Regions from separate parts of the Kitasatospora sp. NPDC094016 genome, predicted to be linked through region 2. Evidence: riboswitches for the same ligand, from Rfam matches in the RefSeq annotation. Region 2 holds a riboswitch; the other holds the start of a gene.
What was found. A riboswitch is a leader RNA that binds a small molecule or an ion and turns the genes downstream of it on or off. The one in region 2 is predicted to bind S-adenosylmethionine.

Region 1: linked by a shared signal. The riboswitch ahead of ABT015_RS34645 (aminotransferase class V-fold PLP-dependent enzyme) and the one ahead of thrC (threonine synthase) in region 2 are both predicted to bind S-adenosylmethionine.

What each region holds. Positions count from the first base shown of each region.
Region 1 covers NZ_JBEOUK010000060.1:29,990-35,217, forward strand. Annotated here, with positions in the region: gene qcrC (cytochrome bc1 complex diheme cytochrome c subunit) at 1-227, opposite strand, end outside; gene ctaE (aa3-type cytochrome oxidase subunit III) at 416-1,036, opposite strand; gene ABT015_RS34635 (response regulator) at 1,432-1,857, shown strand; gene trpD (anthranilate phosphoribosyltransferase) at 1,978-3,054, shown strand; SAM riboswitch class IV at 3,162-3,279, shown strand; gene ABT015_RS34645 (aminotransferase class V-fold PLP-dependent enzyme) at 3,333-4,712, shown strand; gene ABT015_RS34650 (Lrp/AsnC ligand binding domain-containing protein) at 4,755-5,036, opposite strand; gene ABT015_RS34655 (rhomboid family intramembrane serine protease) at 5,078-5,228, opposite strand, start outside.
Region 2 covers NZ_JBEOUK010000005.1:4,779-10,006, reverse strand. Annotated here, with positions in the region: gene ABT015_RS06640 (cold-shock protein) at 277-480, opposite strand; gene ABT015_RS06635 (MoaD/ThiS family protein) at 1,070-1,348, opposite strand; gene thrC (threonine synthase) at 1,389-2,669, opposite strand; SAM riboswitch class I at 2,687-2,823, opposite strand; gene ABT015_RS06625 (glucosyl-3-phosphoglycerate synthase) at 2,995-3,972, shown strand; gene ABT015_RS06620 (alpha,alpha-trehalose-phosphate synthase (UDP-forming)) at 4,023-5,228, shown strand, end outside.

The sequences.
Region 1 (5,228 bases), on a different contig from region 2:
CTCGGACCGTCGCTGCTGCCCTGGCCGTTCAGGCCGTGGCACGAGGAGCAGCCCACGGCGAAGAGCTTCTTGCCCTCATCGATCGCGAGCGACTGCGCGGCGACGTCGGCCTGCGCCTTGTCGGCGGGCGCGAACGCGGCGTACAGCCCCCCGGTTGCCGCCAGGGCGAGAAGTAGGACGACCAGCGCCGCCAATGGGTGGCGCCGTCGTGCGGAGAGCTTTTTCACGGAATAACCCCGGTGTCAGGATCTGGTCGACTGGTGGGTGCACCCGGCGGCCGGTCTGGCCGGCACGAGGCTGCCTGTCTAGGGCTGCGCGCGCGGTCGGTCGGTGGGAGCGTCGCCCACCGGCAGAATCGGCCCGACGCCGGTGAGGGCGGGGACCGAAGCCGGTGGCCAGCGACCTGATCAGCTGGTTACTTGATCAGGTAGATGGTCGCGAACAGGCCGATCCACACGACGTCGACGAAGTGCCAGTAGTACGACACGACGATCGCGGCGGTGGCCTGCTCGTGCGTGAAGCGCTTGGCTGCGTACGTCCGTCCCAGGACCAGCAGGAAGGCGATCAGACCACCCGTCACGTGCAGACCGTGGAAGCCGGTGGTCAGGTAGAACACCGTGCCGTACGGGTCGGAGGACAGCGAGAGGCCGTCCTTCTTGACCAGCTCGGTGTACTCGAAGATCTGGCCGCCGATGAAGATCGCGCCCATCACGAAGGTGATGACGAACCACGAGCGGAGCTTCTTCACGTCCCCGCGCTCGGCAGCGAACACGCCGAGCTGGCAGGTCAGCGAGGAGAGCACCAGGATCGTGGTGTTGACCGAGGAGAAGGGCACGTTGAGGGCGTGCGCCTTCTCGGTCCAGAACTCGGCTCCCTTGACGGAGCGGAGCGTGAAGTACATCGCGAAGAGGGCCGCGAAGAACATCAACTCGGAACTGAGCCAGACGATCGTTCCGACGCTGACCATGTTCGGCCGGTTGACCGATCCGTGCGCGTGCCCGGTTTCTACTGCTGTTGCTGTCGCCACGACGGACATTATGTCGGTCCCTTATTCCGTCTTCACGCCGGGGGGTGTCCCTCGGAGTGTCCGGTGCGTGCGGTATGCCCCCCTGGAGGGCGGTGGGGGGTCCCAATGGCGGCTGAGCAGCGGCGTGTCCCTTTTCTGACGGTTCCTCGAAGGGGCCCGGGGCCCCGTTGCCCAGCGCGTCGTTGCACGCTTGGCGGAGCCTCCGGGGGTAACGCGAGGGCCCCTTATCGGCCGTACGGGTGGTCTGGACGGGTCCGGGTGACGGGCCGTCCTCCGGGCGGGTGAGTCGCGGGCGCGGCGGCTTGAGGAGGAAGGTCCGCGAGGGGGACTCGGCGACGGGTGATCGGGAGTAGCATCCGGATCAGGCGAACGTGGTCCGGATCACACTTGAGGGAGCAGGGCCCATGGCGTACACGACCGACGAGACGCTCACCGTCCTCGTCTACAGCGATGACCGCAACACCCGCGAGCAGGTGCTGACGGCACTCGGCCGCCGGCCCGTCGAGGACCTTCCGGAACTGTCCTACCTGGAGTGCGCGACCACCCCCGCGGTGCTGAAGGCACTGGAGAAGGGCGGCGTGGACCTCTGCATCCTGGACGGCGAGGCGGTGCCGGCCGGCGGGCTCGGGCTCGGCCGCCAGCTCAAGGACGAGATCTACGGCTGCCCGCCGGTGCTGGTGCTGATCGGCCGGCCGCAGGACTCCTGGCTGGCCGCCTGGAGCCGGGCCGACGCCGCGATCTCCCGCCCGGTGGACCCGGTGGCGCTGGCCGAGGCGGTCGCCACCCTGCTGCGGGCACGGCTGGCCAAGCGGGCGCCCGTCAGCCGCTGAGCGGTGCCGTCTCAGGACTAGAGAAGACGCCGCCGCGGGAACCCCGCCGGTCGATAGGCTGACTCCATCCGTACGGACGTCCCCCCGACGCGGGGAACCCGACAACAGCTGGAGTCAGCCATGGTGAACGTGAACCCTGCGAACGGTGGTACCGCACCCGCGCAGGTGGTCCGCACCTGGCCGGACGTCCTGGCGGCGCTGTTGAAGGGGGAGGACCTCGACCGCTCGGCCACCGCGTGGGCGATGGACCGGATCATGAGCGGCGAGGCGTCCCCCGTCCAGGTGGCCGGGTTCATGGTGGCGCTGCGGGCCAAGGGCGAGACGGTCGACGAGATCACCGGCCTGGTGGACGCGATGTACGCGCACGCCGAGCCGCTGGACATCCCCGGCCCGGCCGTGGACATCGTCGGCACCGGCGGCGACCGGGCCAAGACCGTCAACATCTCCACCATGTCGGCGATCGTCGCGGCCGCGGCCGGTGCCAAGGTGGTCAAGCACGGCAACCGGGCCTCCTCCTCGGCCAGCGGCTCCTCGGACGTGCTGGAGAAGCTCGGCGTCCGCCTCGACCTGTCGGCCCGGCGGGTCGCCGAGATCGCCGAGGAGGTCGGGCTGACCTTCTGCTTCGCGGCCAAGTTCCACCCGTCGATGCGGCACGCCGCCACCGCCCGGCGCGACCTCGGGGTGCCGACCGCGTTCAACATCCTCGGCCCGCTGACCAACCCGGCCAAGGTCACCTCGCACGCGATCGGCTGCTTCGACACCCGGCTCGCCGGACTGATCGCCGGCGTGCTCGCCCGGCGCGGCTCGACCGGCCTGGTCTTCCGGGGCGACGACGGCCTGGACGAGCTGACCATCACCACCACCTCGCAGGTGTGGATCGTGCGGGACGGGACCGTCACCGAGACCTCCTTCGACCCGCGGGACGTCGGCGTCGAGCTGGTCGGCATCGAGGCGCTGCGCGGGGCGGACCCCTCGTACAACGCCGAGGTCGCGCGCCGGCTGCTGGCCGGCGAGCGCGGGGCCGTGCGGGACGCCGTCCTGATGAACACGGCGGCGGCGCTGGTCGCGCTCGACCTGGGCGAGGCGCCGCTCACCGAACAGCTCGCGGCCGGCATGGCACGGGCGGAGCGGGCCATCGACTCGGGCGCGGCGCAGGAGCTGCTGCAGCGTTGGTCGGAGGCCACCAGCCAGGCGTGAGGCGGTACTTGGGAGCCCGTGCCGGAACGCCGGCGCGGGCTCCTCGGCTGTCCGGATGGTGGATGCCTGTTTGACCACTCGCTGGGCGCGACCTAGAGTCTTGGCCAGGTCATGAGTGACAGCACCAAGCCCCAGCTTGCTGTCCGGCAACCCTCCGTCCGTGGCGGGGTGCCCTGGGTGAGGACCGGGTCGCTCGGCGAATCGTCCGTGCGGCAAGCGCGGACGCCCGACGACTTAGCACTCCCGGGGTCCCATACCCCCAGAAGGAGTGCATCCTCATGTCGATTGCCACCGAAATCTGCGCCCCCCTCGCCGTCCTCGGCCACGACGTCCAGGTCCCGCTCGCCAGCGGCGAGAAGGTCGGGTACGCGGCCCTCGACTACGCGGCCAGCTCCCCGGCGCTCCAGCGGGTCTGGGACGACGTCTCCGCCTACGCCCCCTACTACGGCAGCGTGCACCGCGGCGCCGGGTACCTCTCCCAGCTGTCCACCGACCTGTTCGAGCAGAGCCGCCGCACCGTCGCCGAGTTCCTCGACCTGCGCGAGGGCGACCAGGTGGTCTTCACCCGGGCCACCACCGACTCGCTGAACCTGCTCGCCTCGGCCGTCCCGGCCGGGACCCGGGTGTTCGCCTTCGAGACCGAGCACCACGCCTCGCTGCTGCCCTGGGCGCATGCCGGGCTCGACGTCCACTACCTGCGCGCGCCGCGCTCGCACGCCGAGGCGGTCGCCGCCCTGGACGCCGCGCTCGCCGAGGCGCCCGAGGGCCCCAAGCTGCTCTGCGTCACCGGAGCCTCCAACGTGACCGGCGAGCTGTGGCCGGTCGCCGAGCTGACCGGGACCGCGCACCGGCACGGCGCCCGGGTGGTGCTGGACGCCGCCCAGCTGGCCCCGCACCACCGGGTCTCGGTGCGCGAGCTGGACGTCGACTGGATCGCCTTCTCCGGCCACAAGATCTACGCGCCCTTCGGCGCCGGCGTGCTGGCCGGCCGGGCGGACTGGCTGGACGCGGCCGACCCGTACCTGGCCGGCGGCGGGGCGACCCGGACGGTGGCCCGGGAGAACGACGGCTCGGTGGCCGTCCAGTGGCACTCCGGCCCGGCCCGGCACGAGGCGGGCTCGCCGAACGTCATCGGCGCCTACGCGATCGCCTCGGCCTGCCGGGCGCTGAGCGAGGCGGGCTTCGACGCGCTGGAGGCCCGGGAGCGGCAGCTGATCGCCCGGCTGACCGCCGGGCTGGCGGAGATCCCGCAGGTCAAGGTGCTGAACCTGTTCGGCGCCGAGGCGGCCCGGGTGGGCGTGCTGTCCTTCGTCGTCCAGGGCTGGAACAGCTCGCACTTCTCGGCCGCGCTGTCCGCCGAGTACGGCATCGGGGTCCGCGACGGCCTGTTCTGCGCGCACCCGCTGCTGCGCACCCTGCTCGGGGACGAAGAGGTCTCCCCCTCCGAGTGCGGGGCGCCCGAGCCGTCGCTGCCCGGCGAGCGGAGCCTGAACGCGATCCGGGTGAGCTTCGGGGCCGGGACCCCGGACGAGCACGTCGACCGCTTCCTGACCGCCGTGCGCGAGCTGGTCACGGACGGTGCCGCGTGGAACTACCGCAACGAGGGCGGGCGCTGCGTCGCCACCGTGCAGGTCGACCGGGGGCGTCAGCAGGGCTGAGGGGCCCGGTCGGCGGGGCCGGGGGTCGGGGGGCGGGGGGGCCTACTCGTCCAGGCCGAGGGCGAAGGCGGCCTCGAGGTCGTGCTGGGAGTAGGTGCGGAAGGCGATCTGGGTCTCGGTGTGGGCCACGCCCGGGACCTTGTTCAGCCGGCCCGGGATGACCGCGGCCAGATCGTCGTGCCGGCGCACCCGGACCATCGCCACCAGGTCGTAGCCACCGGTCACCGAGTACACCTCGCTGACGCCCTCGATGGCCGCGATGGCCTCGGCGATCTCCGGGATGCGGTCGACACTGGTCTTGATCAGGACGATGGCGGTGATCACTGTTCGGGCTCCTTTGTGGGGTGCCGCCAGCGTATCGGGCGTCAGCCGGGTCGTCTCGGGGGGTGGCTGACCACCGTGCAGGCGTAGAGGAAGCCCGCCGAGAAGCCGATCACGTGGACCAGATAGGCCACGCCGGGCCCGGCCGAGTGGACCGACCACCACTGCAGGGCGAACCAGAGGCCGAGCACCAGC
Region 2 (5,228 bases):
GCGGGGGTCCTTTCCCCTACCGCTCCCGGGGGCCTCACCGACCCGGTCCGCTGTCACTCTCACGCTGTGAGTGCTAACGCCAATGATTAGCACTCCGGGTGGTCGAGTGCAAGCCCAATCGCGATCCCGCGAGCCGCCCGGGGCGCTCCCGCCGACCCGCGCAACTCCCCGCCGGGGAACGCCGACGGGCCCGCACGACGCGTGTCGTACGGGCCCGCCGAGAAGCGAGTGGTCACCAGCCGTGGGCCGCGCCGAGCTCCTGGGGTCGGAAGGGGGTCACACCGCGGCGCGGACCATGTCCGCCTGCGGGCCCTTCTGTCCCTGGGAGATCTCGAACTCGACCCGCTGGCCCTCCTCGAGGGTGCGGTAGCCGTCCATCTGGATCGCGCTGTAGTGGACGAAGACGTCCGCACCACCGTCGACCGCGATGAAGCCGTAGCCCTTCTCCGCGTTGAACCACTTGACGGTGCCCTGAGCCATTCCGAACTCCCCTAGTGCTGTGCTGGCCCTTCACGCGCCCGCAGGTCGCGGGCCCGGGTCTGGTTTGAAGGCCGGCCCGGGGAACCCCCCCTGGGCGCAGCCGTGCACGCCGCAGTCCTCCGCCGGGGGTGCCTGACGGCGCCCTGTGAGCGGGTGATTACGTCGACCGCGGCTGAATGTATCCGGATCGACGCCCTCTGCAACAGGGTCAGCTGCGGGGAATTCCGGCACCGCGCCAAGGGGCAGGACGGGCCAAAGCGGGAGGAATTCGGCATTTCACGCCGGACATAGCGGACGGATTACTACAAATCCCCGCGGGAATTCTGACATCTGCCTGACATGTTTCACGGCCCAGGCACCCGACCGGTCTCAGCGGCCGGACGACCGTCCGGCGATTCGCGGGTGATTCGCGGGTGAGGATGAGGGGAAGCCCTGTTCCCAACCGAGCCACACTCTACTCCGACTTGACCCCGCCATATTCCCGCCGAAATGCGGCCGGCCGCCCGTACGTACGGAGAACGGAATTCCGTACGCGCGGACGGCCGGTCGGACGAACGGCTCGGGCGGGGTGCCCGGATCGGGGCGCGGCTCAGCAGCCGCCGGCCACCGCCGGGATGATCGAGACGCTGGCGCCGTCCGCGATCCCGGTCGCCAGGCCCTCGGCGAAGCGCACGTCGTCGTCGTTCACGTAGACGTTGACGAAGCGGCGCAGCTTGCCGGCGTCGTCCAGGATGCGGGCGGAGATCCCCGCGTGGTTCTTCTCCAGGTCGGCGATGACCTCGCCCAGGGTGGCGCCCTCGGCGGCCACCTCGGCGGCGCCGCCGGTGTAGGTGCGCAGGATGGTGGGGATACGGACGTTGGCGCTCATGGTTCTCCTAGCGGACAGGGCCTGGCGGGGTGGGGGGTGTTCAGGCGGACGCGAGGCCGGCGTCGTGGAAGGACGCCAGGGTCGGGCGGATCACGGCGGTCATCCCGGACCCGGCGACGGCGTCCAGGGTCTTCAGGCCGTCGCCGGTGTTGATCGCGACGGTCTCCTTGGCCGGGTCCAACCGGCCGGTCTCCACCAGCTTCTTCAGCACGCCGACGGTCACCCCGCCCGCGGTCTCGGCGAAGACGCCCTCGGTCCGGGCCAGCAGCCGGATCGCGTCCACCACCTCGGCGTCGGTGACGTCCTCGACCGCGCCGCCGGTGCGCCGGGCGATGTCCAGCACGTACGGGCCGTCCGCCGGGTTGCCGATCGCCAGCGACTTGGCGATGGTGTCCGGCTTGACCGGGCGGATCACGTCCTGGCCGGCCTTGAACGCCGCCGACACCGGGGAGCAGCCCGCCGCCTGGGCGCCGAAGACCTTGTACGGCCGGTCCTCGACCAGGCCGAGCCTGATCAGCTCCTGCAGCCCCTTGTCGATCTTGGTCAGCTGGGAGCCGGAGGCGATCGGGATGACGATCTGCTCCGGCAGCCGCCAGCCGAGCTGCTCGCAGATCTCGTACGCCAGCGTCTTGGAGCCCTCGCCGTAGTACGGGCGCAGGTTGACGTTGACGAAGCCCCAGCCCTCACCGGCCGGGTCGCCGATCAGCTCCGAGCAGAAGCGGTTCACGTCGTCGTAGTTGCCCTCGATGCCGACCAGCTCGCCGCCGTACACCCCGGCCATGACGACCTTGCCCTGCTCCAGGTCGTGCGGGATGAACACGCAGGACTTGAAGCCGGCCCGGGCGGCCGCCGCGCCCACCGCGCCGGCCAGGTTGCCGGTGGAGGAGCAGGAGAGCGTCGTGAAGCCGAAGGCCCGCGCGGCCTCGATGGCGCAGGCCACCACGCGGTCCTTGAACGAGTGGGTCGGGTTGCCCGAGTCGTCCTTGATGTGCAGCTGCGCGGTGAAGCCCAGCTCGCGGCCCAGGTTGTCCGCCTTGACCAGCGGGGTCCAGCCGGGGTTCAGGTTGGGCTTGGTGGCGACGTCGGCCGGGACGGGCAGCAGCGGCGCGTAGCGCCAGATCGAGCTCGGGCCGGCCTCGATCCGGCGGCGCAGCTCCTCGGCGCCCTCGCTGCCGAAGTCGTACGCGATCTCCAGCGGGCCGAAGCACTCCAGGCAGGCGAAGCTCGGACCGAGCGGGAAGCGGGTGCCGCACTCCCGACAGGACAGCGCGGTGGCGGGGCCGAGGTCCACGGATGCGGGTGCGACAGTGTCGATAGCCATGATGGCGGAGGCCTCTCTCCTCATCTTCCCCGTGGCACGGTCGCGCCACAGGCCGGAATTGGCACCTGTCCCGCCGGGGCCTGTCGACAGACAGCCGCGCGAGAAGGTTGCCGGGACGTCAACGGGCCGTTCCCTCAGTCCCTCTGGATGAGCATGTGAAATTGTGGTGGTGCTCAACGGCGACCCCGGCGTGCAAAGGTCCGGCCGCTGTACGAAGACTGTATCCGAAGGCGTCAACCCCGAATGGGATCGTCCGCCACGCGAGATGGCGCGTCCCACCGACCCCGCCGAGGAGAGTCCCGTGCCCGCCGAACCGACCCCCGCGCTGCTCCCGCAGGCGGCGTCCTGGCTGCGCCGCCGCTCGTGGAGCGCGGTCGACCGGCCGGTGCACGCCCTGCTGGAGGCCAAGCGCCGGACCGGCCGCACCGTCAGCGTGGTGCTGCCCGCGCTGGACGAGGAGGCCACCGTCGGCGACATCGTCCGCACCATCCGCCGCGAGCTGATGGAGCGCCTCCCGCTGGTCGACGAACTCGTCGTGGTCGACTCCGGCTCGGCCGACGCCACCGCCGCCGTCGCCGCCCGGGCCGGCGCCCGGGTGGAGTACCGCGACGCGATCTTGCCCCGGCTGCCCGCCGTCCCCGGCAAGGGCGAGGTGCTCTGGCGCTCGCTGCTGGTCACCCGCGGCGACATCGTCTGCTTCGTCGACGCCGACCTGCGCGAGTTCGACCCGGCCTTCGTCTCCGGCATCCTCGGCCCGCTGCTCACCGAACCGGACATCCAGCTGGTCAAGGCCATGTACGACCGGCCGCTGGAGACCGAGGGGGCGGTGGTCCCGGCCGGCGGCGGCCGGGTCACCGAACTGGTCGCCCGCCCGCTGCTCAACCTGCACTGGCCGGAACTCGCCGGTTTCGTCCAGCCGCTCGGCGGCGAGTACGCGGCCCGCCGCGCGCTGCTCGAACGGCTCCCCTTCCCCACCGGCTACGGCGTCGAACTCGGCCTGCTGGTCGACGCGCTGGAGACGGTCGGGCTGGACGCCCTGGCCCAGGTGGACGTCGGCGTCCGGCACCACCGGCACCAGGACGGCCAGGCCCTCGGCCGGATGGCCGCCACCATCTACCGCACCGCCCTCGAACGCCTCGACCGCACCCACCGGCTGAAGGCCTCGGCCGACCTGGTCCACCCGCTGCTGACCCAGTTCACCCGCGACCCGCAGAGCCGGGAGTTCACCGCCCACACCCACCCGGTGACCGCCCTGGAACGCCCGCCCATGCACACCGTGCCCGAGTACGCGACCCGACACTGAACACCCACCGAAAGGGTTTGCCGCTCCGGAGCCCCGGCAACGTACCAACCATGGGCGATCTCACGACCGAACGTTCGAGTGCGACCGGCACCGCCCCCGTCCTGGTGGCCTCCAATCGGGGACCGGTGTCGTTCGGCACCGCGGACGACGGCACGCTGACCCTCCGCCGCGGCGGCGGAGGCCTGGTCTCCGGCCTCTCCGCCATCGACAACCCCGACGCCGTCTGGGTCTGCGCCGCCCTCGGCGCGGCCGACCGGCAGGCCGCCAGAGGGGCCCCGGACGGCCGCCTCGACCTCGCCGGGCACGACGTGGGCGGCCAGGCCGTCCGCATGCTGGACATCGATCCCGACACCTTCGCCCGCGCCTACAACGGCGTCGCCAACTCCACCCTCTGGTTCGTCCACCACCTGCTCTACGCCACCCCCACCGCCCCCGCCTTCGACGCCGGGTTCCGCACCGAGTGGGCCGCCTACCGCGCCTACAACGCCGCCTTCGCCGAGGCGCTGGCCGCCGAGGCCGCCCCCGGGGCCGCCGTGCTGGTCCAGGACTACCACCTCTCGCTGACCCCGGCCCTGCTCCGCGCCGCCCGCCCCGACCTGCGGATCGGCCACTTCTCGCACACCCCGTGGGCCCCGCCCGAGTACTTCCGGCTGCTGCCCGACGACGTCGCCGAGGCCGTCCTCACCGGCATCCTGGGCGCCGACCGGGCCGGTTTCCTGACCCGCCGCTGGGCGCTGGCCTTCGCCGACTGCTGCGCCGACCTGCTCGGTGCCGAGGTCGACCGGGACGCCATGACCGTCACCCACGCCGGCCGCACCACCCGGCTCGGCGTGCACGCGCTCGGCGCCGACGCCGACTTCCTGCGCGAGCGCTCCCACCGCCCGGACGTCGACGAACGCCTCGCCGCCCTCCGCGAGGCCGTCGGCGGGCGCCGCACCATCGTCCGGGTCGACCGCACCGAGCTCAGCAAGAACATCGTCCGCGGCCTCCAGGCCTACCGGCACCTGCTGCGCACCCGCCCCGAATGGCACGACCGGGTGGTGCACATCGCCTTCGCCTACCCCTCGCGCACCGACCTCGCCGAGTACCGCGCCTACACCGCGCAGGTCCAACGGCTCGCCGAGGACATCGACGCCGAGTTCGCCACCCCCGCCTGGCAGCCGCTGATCCTGCACGTCGACGACGACTTCCCGCGTTCCCTGGCCGCCTACCGCCTCGCCGACGTGGCCCTGGTCAACCCGATCCGGGACGGCATG